DNA from 3 places in the Pedobacter sp. MR2016-19 genome. Region 1 is predicted to be linked to each of the others. Evidence: riboswitches for the same ligand, from Rfam matches in the RefSeq annotation. Region 1 holds a riboswitch; each other region holds the start of a gene.

Evidence for each region. Region 1 has a riboswitch for cobalamin ahead of metE (5-methyltetrahydropteroyltriglutamate--homocysteine S-methyltransferase). Riboswitches for the same ligand answer to the same signal wherever they lie in the genome.
Region 2: another riboswitch for cobalamin. It lies ahead of IM793_RS09175 (TonB-dependent siderophore receptor); the one in region 1 lies ahead of metE (5-methyltetrahydropteroyltriglutamate--homocysteine S-methyltransferase).
Region 3: another riboswitch for cobalamin. It lies ahead of IM793_RS09145 (TonB-dependent siderophore receptor); the one in region 1 lies ahead of metE (5-methyltetrahydropteroyltriglutamate--homocysteine S-methyltransferase).

The regions. Positions count from the first base shown of each region.
Region 1 covers NZ_JADCNK010000001.1:375,560-379,781, forward strand. The annotation lists gene IM793_RS01615 (M14 metallopeptidase family protein) at 1-903, opposite strand, end outside; cobalamin riboswitch at 1,158-1,366, shown strand; gene metE (5-methyltetrahydropteroyltriglutamate--homocysteine S-methyltransferase) at 1,558-3,891, shown strand; gene IM793_RS01625 (acyl-CoA thioesterase) at 3,970-4,222, shown strand, end outside.
Region 2 covers NZ_JADCNK010000005.1:73,962-78,183, forward strand. The annotation lists gene IM793_RS09165 (PKD domain-containing protein) at 1-515, shown strand, start outside; gene IM793_RS09170 (DUF5074 domain-containing protein) at 534-1,637, shown strand; cobalamin riboswitch at 1,919-2,113, shown strand; gene IM793_RS09175 (TonB-dependent siderophore receptor) at 2,210-4,075, shown strand; gene IM793_RS09180 (DUF6580 family putative transport protein) at 4,117-4,222, shown strand, end outside.
Region 3 covers NZ_JADCNK010000005.1:65,556-69,777, reverse strand. The annotation lists gene IM793_RS09145 (TonB-dependent siderophore receptor) at 1-1,835, opposite strand, end outside; cobalamin riboswitch at 1,931-2,126, opposite strand; gene IM793_RS09140 (serine hydrolase) at 2,212-3,459, shown strand; gene IM793_RS09135 (sigma-54 dependent transcriptional regulator) at 3,571-4,222, shown strand, end outside.

The sequences.
Region 1 (4,222 bases):
GCCATTGTACCAGGTAGAATAAACCGATCCTCCACGCTGCGTATAACCAGGCTTGTTTTCTACATTCATCCGGTTGTGCATCGCCGCACCAACCGCATCTAAACTGGTTAATAGTGTTGGGTCGAAAACATAATTAAACGGATCACGATAGGGCGGCCCTGCAACAACGGTTCCTGCCGGACCAGCCTGATGATGGTTATACATAATCTGCGGGATCCATTCCACAAAAAGCTGGCGACCGATATTCTGTGTTTCTTTAAGGTTTAACATAAAGAAATCTCGGTTGTTATCATGTCCCGCATATTTTTCGTACAAAATAGGAAGTCCGGAAGTTGTCCTTTTCTTCGGATCTTTATCCCTCATGTACCAATTGCTTACCAGCTCCTGACCATCAGGGTTTGCATGAGTAAACAAAATGATTACATTATCCAAAATACGCAAAGTTTCTGCATCAGTTCTGGAGGCAAATTCATATAGCGTTTGGATCAGCTGATGGGTGCCAACCACTTCATTTGCATGCAGGCCTCCATCTATCCATACTACCGCTTTACCTTCCTGCGCCAACACTGTGGCTTGCTTTGAGCTAATTTCGGCATGGGCCAGTTGCTGCGAAATTTCTTTATAATGGTCTAATTTTTTCAGATTTTCTGGAGAAGAAACAATTAACATATATTGACTTCTGCCTTCTTCGGTTTTCCCAATATCAACTAGTTTAATACGGTTAGAAGCTGTTGCAAGCTTTTTAAAGTAGGCTTCTGTTTGGGTGTAATTGGCCAGTTGATAATCCTCGCCGATATCAAAACCAAAATGCGATTTTGGCGTGGGTACTTCTTGCGCCAGTACCACACAGCTATTTACCATCAAAAAAGCAATGTAAAGCCCTTTAAAGTAGTTTTTCATCATAATAAGAGTTTAAGTCAGGTAATCAAATATAGTAGAGAATCGGCACCAAAAACCGCTTGCTGTAAATTTGTTACAAGTGATTTAAGATGCTTTAGACTTAATATTTATAAAAAATCCGTGTTTATCTGTGTGCATCTGTGGTTAAAGAAATAAATACCATCGATTGGAAGGAGGCGAAATCAATGCTTACAAAAATACCTTAATCTTTAAATCCTAATCCATACATTTGCCTTGATGTAAGTTCTTAACTTTATTTTTCATCAACCGATACAGGTTCCCGGAATTACAACCGGGATTAATAGGGAATCGTGTGCAAATCACGAGCTGTCGCGCAACTGTAAATTCTGTCTTTAGCAAAAAGACAACGGTCTTATCATTCATGCCACTGTTCCGTTTTACCGGGATGGGAAGGCGATAAGATCGGGAATAAGTCAGGAGACCTGCCTATATTGAATTGACGGTGCTTTCGCGTTATAAAGTAATTGGTCAGGTCTGATTGTACACAATAAAATTAAAATTTTATATGCTTGCTTTAAGCTTTTTGCTGATGAGTCGGCAGGCTGTGCTGTAACCTTTCCTTTTTTATTTTAACAGAAAAGTATAAAATACTGATTTGAGCTTTTAAACGATTTATTTACTTAATCTTTAAAAGAGATGCTAACGCAAAATCTGGGCTATCCGCGAATAGGTAGCCAAAGGGAATTAAAGAAAATCTGCGAAAATTACTGGGCAGATAAAACTGGGGACAAAAATGTACTTCAGGTGGGAAAAAACATTCGCCACGAAAATTGGAACCTTCAAAAAGAAGCGGGAATCGATATCATTCCATCGAACGACTTTTCTTTTTATGATCATGTTCTTGATCATTCATTAACCTTTGGGGCAATACCGAAAAGGTACAACGAAGTGATCCTGAAAAAAGGAAATTCCGAACTTGATCTCTATTTTGCTATGGCAAGAGGCTATCAGAAAGAGGGATTGGATGTGGTAGCAATGGAAATGACCAAATGGTTTGATACCAACTACCATTACATTGTGCCCGAGTTTTACAAAGACCAGCCTTTTAAACTTTTCTCAACCAAAATTATCGATGAGTTTTACGAGGCAAAACAATTGGGTATTACCACCAAACCTGTTCTAATCGGTCCGGTTTCTTACCTTTTACTGGGAAAAGAAAAAGAAACCGGCTTTGAAAAAATAGACCTGATCAAAAATCTGCTTCCCGTTTATATCGAGATTTTATCCCGTTTAGATGCTTTGGATGTAGAATATGTTCAGTTTGATGAGCCGTTTTTGACTTTAGACCTTACCGAAAAAGACAAGAAAGCTTATGAATATGCTTACAAGGAACTTAGAAAGGCTTTCCCAAGATTAAAAATTGTTTTAGCCACTTATTTCGAAGGCTTAGGCAATAATTTAGCACTAACCGCTTCATTACCGGTAAATGTTTTACATGTCGATCTGGTACGAGCAGAAGATCAATTGACAGATGTCTTAGCCTCGTTAAAAGACGACACGATCCTTTCACTAGGTTTAGTAGACGGAAGGAACATCTGGAAAAGTGATTTCGAAAAATCTGTATCCATAATTAATCAGGTGGTAGAAAAAAGAGGATTAGATAAAGTGTGGATTGCACCATCCTGCTCATTAATCCACTCACCGGTTGATCTGGACAATGAAACCAATGAGCAAAACCTCTCGGCAGAAATTAAACAGTGGCTGGCTTATGCGAAACAAAAAATTGCAGAAGTAGCTACCTTAAAAAAACTGATCACCAACGAAAGCCCTGCATCTACCCTGCAAAAACTTGAGGAAAACAAAAAAGCGATCGCTAATCGTAAAGTTTCTAAAATCATCCACAATCCGGAAGTAAAAGCGCGTGTTTTGGCCTTAAAAGAGCAAGATTCGGAACGTTTAAGCCCATTTTCAACTAGAAAAATAAAACAACAGGAGCTTAATTTGCCTATTTATGCCACTACAACCATCGGATCTTTTCCGCAAACGGCAGAGGTAAGAAGCTGGAGAGCAAAGCTTAAAAACGGAACTTTTACCACTGAAGAGTATGATGATCTCATCGCAAAAGAAACAGCAAAAGCCGTAACCTGGCAGGAAGAAATCGATCTGGATGTTTTGGTTCATGGTGAATTTGAGCGTAACGATATGGTTGAATACTTCGGTGAGCAACTGGATGGTTTCGCTTTCTCTAAAAATGGCTGGGTACAAAGTTATGGCTCACGCTGTGTAAAACCCCCGATCATTTTTGGTGATGTTTCGCGTCCGAAACCGATGACGGTAAAATGGACCGCCTATGCACAGTCACTTACCTCAAAATACATGAAAGGGATGTTGACTGGTCCGGTAACGATTTTACAATGGTCATTTGTTCGAAATGATCAACCACGATCAGAAACCTGTACACAGATTGCCCTGGCTATCCGTGATGAGGTTTGTGACCTGGAAAATACAGGCATTAAAATCATTCAAATTGATGAGCCAGCCATTAGAGAAGGTTTACCATTGCGCAAAGCTGATTGGCAAACTTACCTCAACTGGGCCGTTAAAGCCTTTAAAATTTCAGCGAGTGGTGTGAAAGACGATACGCAAATCCATACGCACATGTGTTACTCGGAATTTAATGATATCATCCAGAATATTGCCGATATGGATGCCGATGTGATCACGATCGAAACCTCGCGTTCACAAATGGAGTTATTGGATGCTTTTGCCGATTTTAAATATCCAAACGAAATTGGTCCGGGTGTATACGATATTCACTCTCCAAGGGTTCCGAAGAGGGAAGAAATGGTTCAGTTGCTCAAAAAAGCAAAGGCTGTTATTCCCTCTGAACAACTTTGGGTAAACCCTGATTGTGGATTAAAAACCCGCGGATGGGACGAAACCAAAAAAGCATTGATCGAAATGGTTGAAGCTGCAAAAGAGATGCGTAAAACTGAAGAAGTGTTATCAGCAGATCTTCAGGCGAATTAATTCTTTTACTTTGGCAACTTTCTACTTAAAATAACTACGAAAGTTGTCAAAGCTTTTTACTCATCATATATTTACCCCATGACATTAGAAAAAAGAATAGAAAATTCAAAAACCAGTATTTTTAAAGCCGTTTTCCCAAATACAACAAATCATTATGATACACTTTTCGGAGGAACAGCGATGCATTTAATGGACGAAGTTGCTTTTGTCACCGCAACCCGTTTTAGCCGGCAGATTATGGTTACCGTAAGTAGCGACAGGATTGATTTTAAAAAACCGATTCCTGCAGGCACCATCATAGAGCTTATTGGTAAGGTAAGCCATGTGGGTA
Region 2 (4,222 bases), on a different contig from region 1:
GAAGTGAATACAATGCCTCAACGACCATAAAAAATTATAAAATCACCTATTACAAACCCTCAAAAGTAACGGATGATGTACGCTGGACGGATAATCAGGGTAAAGAAGGCTTTGTGCTGAGAAACCAGTTTCATGCGCAGGATTATTTCCCTTCATGGGCAACTACAAACGAAATTTCTTTCACCGGAACGTTACTTAAAAACACATTGAACCCTGGAGAAATCATCACCAATAAACCTTTCGCATTTGGCTATTCTGATAATGGATCGAGTGAGTACATCGCTTTGCAGGAATCGCTGGGGAGGGGATATAACACCTTCGATATTGATTGGGCAGTAGATGCAGCCGGAAAAAAAGTAAATCTCACTGCTATCGATTTTGTAAAGGTTTACACGGGACAGAATAGCAACGGAAACCCATTCAGTCCGGATAATGATAATGAGCGGTCGCGCTATTTAGGCGAAATCTCAACAGAATTTGGCGGAGCTGTTGATCTTAAACTTTTAAAAAAATAAATAACACAATATATTATAATGAAACAATTGAACTTAAAACAGCTTCTGATAGGGGCATTAGTTTTAACTACCGGCTTATACGCTTGTAAAAAGGACAGTATAGAAAACCTGCAGATAGATCCGGTTGTAGGTAAATACGAAAATGGCTTTTTTGTAATTGGGGAAGGTTCTTATGGCCAAAATTCGGGCGCAGTGAGTTTTTACCGTTATGGTGATGATACCCTTAATATCAGGGCTTATGAAAAAGAAAATCCAGGTAAAATACTATCAAATGCTGCCAAAACCAGTACGTTGCAGTTTGCTTCGGTTATTAACGGAAGTATTTATTTAATGTGCAAGGTAAATGGCCCGATTGTAAAAATAAACGAATACACCTTAAAAGAAGAAGCAAGATATGTACAGGAAGCCAGCAACTGGAGAAGTATTATACAGGTTGATGGAAACAGGGGATTGGTGAGTGCAAACGATGGTGTTTACCAGATTGATCTGAACACATTAGCCGTACAAAATAAACTGACTTCAGTTGGTGCAGTGAATACCGGCGACATGTGGAAAAAAGGCGATTACATTTACCTGTTGCAGAGCAATGGTGCCAAAATTGTATCCGCTAATAATTATTCACTAATTAAAAGTTTCTCCGGTATTAACAGAGGTTTTGCTCAAACACCTAATGGAAAAATTTGGGCATCTACGGGTAGCAGGTTAATTGCCATTGATAATAACTTAGATACAGCAGGTATAGCATTACCTGTGTCAATAGGAACATTTGGATTGGATGCACCGACCCGCATTACCTCATCAACAAAAGAAAATGCCGTTTTCTATCACTCAGGAAAGGCAATTTATAAATACATTGATGGTGATAAAACGTCGCTATCGCAGCCATTTATTAATATAAGCGAAGATCCTTTTATGGTTTACGGAGCCATCCGTTACGATAAAAACAGAGATTATATCGTAGTAAACGGAATTCAAAATTATGGGGCAGCTGCTACCGTAAACTACTTATTGATTTATAATGCATCTACAGGTGCATTGGTTAAAAGAATTAAATACGGTGGTGATGGCGTTACTACCGATTTTACAAAGATATTTTTTAATGATTTAGCAATCTTTCATTAAAATTATTACGCCTCAAATGTTAAAGGTCTGCAAATCATTGCAGGCCTTTTTTATGAAGCTTGATTTTATACTATAAGCCCTCATTTATAAACCTGGTAGTAGCTGTAGCCTCCGGTTTCCCCGGAGCTATAGCGAATAACGGGAATGCCGTTTCCGAAGCATCACTGAAAATGCTTTTCAAAGGAAAATTTTAATTCTAAATAGTCTGCACCACTATTTCATAAAGATAAGAGCAACCTAATAGACATATTAAACTGCTTTTGGCTCTCCGCTCTTTTTACTACCTTTGCGCTGCTTTTGGTTTCCGGCTTACAACCGGGATTAAAAGGGAATACAGTGTAAATCTGTAACTGTCCCGCAGCTGTAAGCTCTGTAACGTTTTTCAATTCTTAAGTCACTGCCCAATTAACTACTGAGCGGGAAGACGGAAAAAACGGGAGTAAGTCAGAAGACCTGCCTTTAGCGTTTAATTTCATAGCTTTCGGGGATTGAAGCTAGGATTGAGATATTAACGTTGTTCGTATTTTCATTTCCTTTTCTAATCTGTTGGCTGTGGGCAAATCCACAATCAAATGAACAAAAAAAGAATGCTAACTGTAGCCAGTTTAGGGCTAGCGCAGTTAATGATTGGCCAGGTGGCTAATGCTCAAACTCAAGACAGTTTGCAGCTAAAAGATGTTGTAATTTCTGCAACAAAAAACGATCAGAAACAATCCCAGACCGGAAAAGTGGTCACTATCATCAGTCGCGAAATATTGGATCGCAGTAACGGCAAATCTTTACCCGATTTATTAACTGAACAGGCTGGTATCATCATCAGCGGAGGAAACAGCAACCAGGGAAAAGATAAAAGTATCTTTTTCAGGGGATCGGGCAGTGGTTACACCCTGGTATTAATAGATGGTATTGTACAGAATGATCCTTCAAGCATTAGCGGAACCTTCGATTTACGTCTGTTCTCAATTGACCAGATCGATCATATCGAGATTTTAAAAGGTGGTCAGTCTACCATTTATGGATCTGATGCCGTTGCAGGCGTAATCAATATCGTAACTAAAAAGGGTGGCCCTAAAGGAAATACCATTTACGGCGTGGCCAGTGCAGGAAGTTTTGAAACTTATAAAGGAACGATCGGTTTAAATGGTGGTGTAGAAGGTTTTTCTTACAACATCAATTACACGCATTTCAAAACTGATGGTATTTCGGAAGCAGTTGCGCCAGTTGGAAGTGCAGCCATGTTTGATAAAGACGGTTTTAAAACAGATGGTTTAAATGCCAATTTCGGGATTAAACTCGACAAACATTTCTCCGTTAATCCTTTTCTGCGTTATTTCTATGGCGATTATAAAATAGATGAAGGTGCGTTTGCCGATGGCTTGCCAACCAATAATTCTATTTTAAAGCAGTTTAGTGCAGGCTTTAACTCTGAATATAAATTCAATACCGGTAAAATAACACTAAATTATAGCCACGAGAGCAATTCGAATGATGTAAAGTCTAGTTATGCAGGTTTTCCAAGTAATTTTTTAAACTTCGGAAGGCTTAATGTAGTTGATTTATTCTATAACCAGAAACTGGGTAGTAAATTAGATTTATTGGTAGGTATCGACAACAGAAAAATGAAATTGGTTACTGATACCAAAAACCCAACAACCAATATCTTCGCCGCTTATGGATCTTTGTTTTTACATGATTTAAGCATTTTTAACCTGGAAGTAGGCGGACGTTACAATAAACATGACCAATATGGCGAAAACTATACCTACTCAGTTACCCCAAGCATTAACATCATTAAAGAAGTAAAATTATTTGGAACAGTATCTACTGCATTCAAAGTGCCTACACTGAATATGCTGTTTGGTCAATATGGTGCCAATCTTGATCTGAAACCAGAAAAATCTCAAAATTATGAGGCTGGTGTAAACTTAAATATCGATGAAGAAGCATTTACTTTGCGCATTACAGGTTTTAAACGCGATTTAACTGATGCTATCGTTTACACCACTGGTTATATTAATCAGGGTAACCAAAAGTATAAAGGTTTTGAGGTTGAGCCAGCGGCAAAATTTAGCGTTTTCAATATTAATGGTTACTATGCTTTCGTTGAAGGAAATACAGGAACAACTAAATTTTTAATCCGTAGACCAAAACACACCTTCGGCATTAATGCAGGTGCACAGGCAACCAGCAACCTATATGCAAGTGTCAACTTCCGTTATTTTGGCAAACGTTTCGATACCAATTTTATATCTTATTTAGATGAAGAGATGCCATCATATAGCCTGTTAAATGCATATGTAGAATATGCCCTTGCTAAAAAACACGTGAAAGTATTTTTTGATGCCAAAAATATACTGAACAAAAAATATACTGAAATTATTGGCTACAATACACCGGGCTTTAACTTTAATACAGGTGTAAGTTTTAATATCCGCTAATAAAAATTTAACTTTGCAGCATACATATTAACCAAAATAAAATGTCTCATTTAAAATTTAATCCACGCACATTAATTTTGCTGTTGATGATATTGGCCATAACGGCATTCCGTTTATTGGTAACATTCAACTCTGATGAATTAAAGT
Region 3 (4,222 bases), on a different contig from region 1:
TTATAACGGAAACCTGTGTATATAAAGCCATAGTTTGCATGCCAGTTTTGGTAATCCAGGCGTGCTAAAAATGAACCACTGTTTTCGGGGATATAAGGAATCTGATCCTTATAATTTTCCTCCTGTTTTGAAGTCACATCGACTGCTTTTTGATAAGTGTAATTCAGTCCAACATTAACCAGTAGATTGGTAAAAGGCTCAAATGCGGTTTTGGCATTGATTTCCAAACCATGAATATCGACCAAACCGATATTGTACATAATCCAGCGGTACAGGTTTGCACCTGGTTGTGCCACAATTTTATCTTTTACCCGGTTGAAATAAACATCAGACTGGATATCAATAAACTTTAATTGCTGATTTTTGAAGTTTTTGAAATAGGTTATACCAACATCATACTGTTTAGTGTATTCAGGCTTTAAAAGCGTATTACCAATAAAAGTATAATACAGATCATTAAAAGTAGGCATCCTGAAAATGTCTTTATAAAATGCCCTGACCCTGATGTCCCGATCCTTTAAAAACTTCCACGAAAGCATTACCGTTGGACTAAAAACCTGCTTGTTACCCGCTGAAGAATATAACTTTACATGATCAATTACAGTGGTGCTCAATACATTTGCCTGGATAGTGAGCTGTTCTAGTGTTAAAGATGAACTTAACACATTTAAAAAAGTATTCCTGCTTGGGTAAGGAAAACGATAAATATTGGCATCCAAAGTCTGAAAGGTATAATCAGATGCATAAGCCACCTCCCAAACCGAACTGATTTTATATTTTCCCGATACAGATAAGTAAGCTTCCTGCTCTTTAAAGCGGTTATCTAAAAAGCCAGTGGTGGTTACATAATCAGGATCTAAATAACGCTGATAAACATAAGCGCATTTTCCATTTACAATTATGCTGAATTTATCGGATAGGTTTTTCTCTATGCTCCCCTGGATAAAGAAATCGCGGTCCCAGATTCTTTGCGTAAAATCGAATCTGTTGGCCACAATAGCTCCTGGTAATCCCCTATCTGATAAAAATGAATAAGCTTGGGCATGCCATTTTCCGTTTCTAAATTTGCCAAACAATGCGGCCTGTAAACGGAAACGTTCTACATCACCATTATTTCTTACCGCAGTGGTATCAAAAACGCCATTGGTATACCTGAATTTATATTTCCCATCGGCATGTATATATTCGGTATTGATACTGGCAATTAAATTCTCGTTAATTTTATTGCGATAAATTAAAGAAGGATTGATTAATCCAAACGATCCGCTTTTTAAACCCAGCTCAACTTGTTGTCGCTGGTTTCCTTCGAAATCAGGTTCTTTGGTTTTTAAATAAATACTACTAGCCGAAGCATAACCCTTAGCTGGAATAAGCAATTCAGGTTTTTGCCCGCTGTATAAAGCAATTTCTTCGAGATTGCTGAGCGAGAATTTCCCTAAATCTACTTGCCCGTTCTGTGCATTGCCAATCTGGATGCCGTCTAAAAAAACTGCTGTATGGTTGGTGCCTAAGCTTCGAACATTTACCGTTTTTAAACCACCTATTCCACCGTAATCTTTCAATTGTACACCCGAAAAGTAACGGATGGCATCAGCTACTGATAAACTATTGATTCTTTTCAGATCTTCGCCCGATAAGATCTGAAGCGGTGTTGGTGATTTGCTTTGCTCAGTTAAACGGTACTCCCTGATCTGAACCTCTTTCAGCTGAGTTGCTTTTTTGGTACTGTCATTTTGTGCCCAGGTATTTAAAGGCAATAAAAATCCTGTCCATAAAATGGAAGAAAATAGAAAAAACTGCATTTTGCCCGCATAGGCAGAATGTTTTTGTGTCATTTTGATTGTGAGTTTAACCCACAGCCAACAGATAGAAAAGAAATGAAAATACGAATACGTAAGTACATCACTCCTTAGCTTCAATCCCCGAAAGCTATGAAATATAATGCTAAGGCAGGTCTTCTGACTTACTCCCGGTTTTCCGGCCTTCCCATTCCGACGTGTCGGAACAGTGGCAAATTGATTGGAAATTCGTTAAGGAGCTTACAGCTGCGGGACAGTTACAGATTTACACTGTATTCCCTTTTAATTCCGGGTGTAAAACCGGAAACCAAAAGCGCTGCAAAAGTAACAAAATTAACCAATATGTAAAATGCATGAATGGAAGACAGTCTTTCTAACAGAAAAAGCTAAATTAGGAATCAAATTTCCACCCATGAAAAGGATTTTAATTATTGCATTTTCATTGATAAGCTTATCTGTTATGGCACAAAAAACCGATACTCTTTTTCTAAAAAAGCTAATGGAAAGCAAGCCTGCACTTTTTTCAGCTGTACTTAATCATCCAGGTAAAAACCAGATTCAGGTTCTTTATACCCAGGTTAACCGCGATGCAAAGAATAAACCCTCTTTTAAAGCCTTTAGTTATAATTTAGATCCTCACCATTACTTTTACCCAGCCAGCACAGTTAAGCTTGCTGCAGTCATTTTTGCTCTTGAAAAAGTGAACCTTTTGAAAAGTACCGGCTTGACGCCTTATAGTACAATGATTACTGATAGTGCATTTAAAGATCAAACAAAGGTTTTAACAGATACGAGTGCTAAAAATAAACTTCCATCAATAGCGCATTATATTAAAAAGATTTTGCTCACCAGTGATAATGATGCTTTTAACCGCTTGTTTGAATTTGTTGGAAGAGCAGAAATTAATGAAAAACTAAAAGCTAACGGGTTAAATAATAGTCATATTTTAAACCGATTGGCCATTGGCGATACAGGAGAATCGGCCAGGCACAGCAATCCCATTAAGTTTTATAATGGCGATAAATTAGTGTATGATCAACCTGCACAGTACGATCCAAAAGAATATGAATTGAAATTGACCAATCTGGTAATGGGTAAAGGCTATTTAGACAGTGCCGATAAACTGGTTAATAAACCATTTAGTTTAGCAGGAAAAAATGCCTTTGCCATCAACGATCAGCAAAAACTGATGCGGAAACTGATCTTTCCTGAAGCATTTCCTGCTAAAGATAGATTTAAACTTACTCCTGAAGACTATAAGCTAATCTACACCTATATGAGCAAATATCCAACAGAGAGCGATTATCCTAAATACAATCCTGAAGAATTCTGGCCTACTTATGCTAAAATGCTATATTATGGAAGAGCGCAGGTAACACCAGATCCAAACATCCGGATTTTTAATAAATATGGCGATAGCTATGGCTACATTATCGACAACTCTTATTTTGTTGATTTTAAAAACAGAATTGAATATTTTCTAACTGCGGTTGTTCAAAGTAACGAAGATGGAATTTTTAACGATAACAAATATGAATACGATACCGTCTGTTTCCCCTTTATGAAAAATATAGGCAAAAGCATTTATGAAGTGGAATTAAACCGCAAGAAATTGCACCAACCAGATCTGAGCAAATTTAAACTCAATTATTCCTATTGAGATTAAATGTTTAAGCCTTATCAAGTTTATTGCGTATAAATTGTATAAAAAACTATACATTAATTAAAAAATAATATATTCGCATTTCAAAAATTAAAGAATACATCTCTAATGGCTAAATTATTAATAATTGACGATGAGCGTGCGATAAGGAGTACCTTACGCGAAATTCTGGAATATGAAAATTACGATGTTGAAGATATCGATAACGGTATCGACGGCCTCGAAATGATCAAAAAAGGAAATTTCGATCTGGTTCTTTGCGATATCAAGATGAATAAGATGGATGGTATGGAAGTGCTCGAACAGGCACAGCTTATCAAGCCAGACTTGCCTTTTATTATGATATCTGGACATGGAACCGTTGAAACGGCCATCGAAGCCAGCAAAAAAGGAGCTTTCGATTTTATTTCTAAACCACCTGATTTAAACCGTTTACTGATCACTGTACGTAATGGTTTAGACCGTGGAAATTTAGTTACTGAAACCAAGGTTTTAAAGCGTAAAGCAAGTAAAACCCGCGAGATTTTAGGTGAATCTGAAAGTATTTCTAAAATTAAGGAAACCATTGAGCGTGTTGCTCCTACCGAGGCCCGTGTATTAATTACCGGTGCAAATGGTAGCGGTAAAGAACTGGTAGCGCGTTGGTTACACGAGAAATCAAACCGGGCAGATAGTCCTTTAATTGAAGTAAACTGCGCTGCTATTCCCTCAGAACTAATTGAAAGTGAATTGTTTGGTCACGAAAAAGGTTCTTTTACCT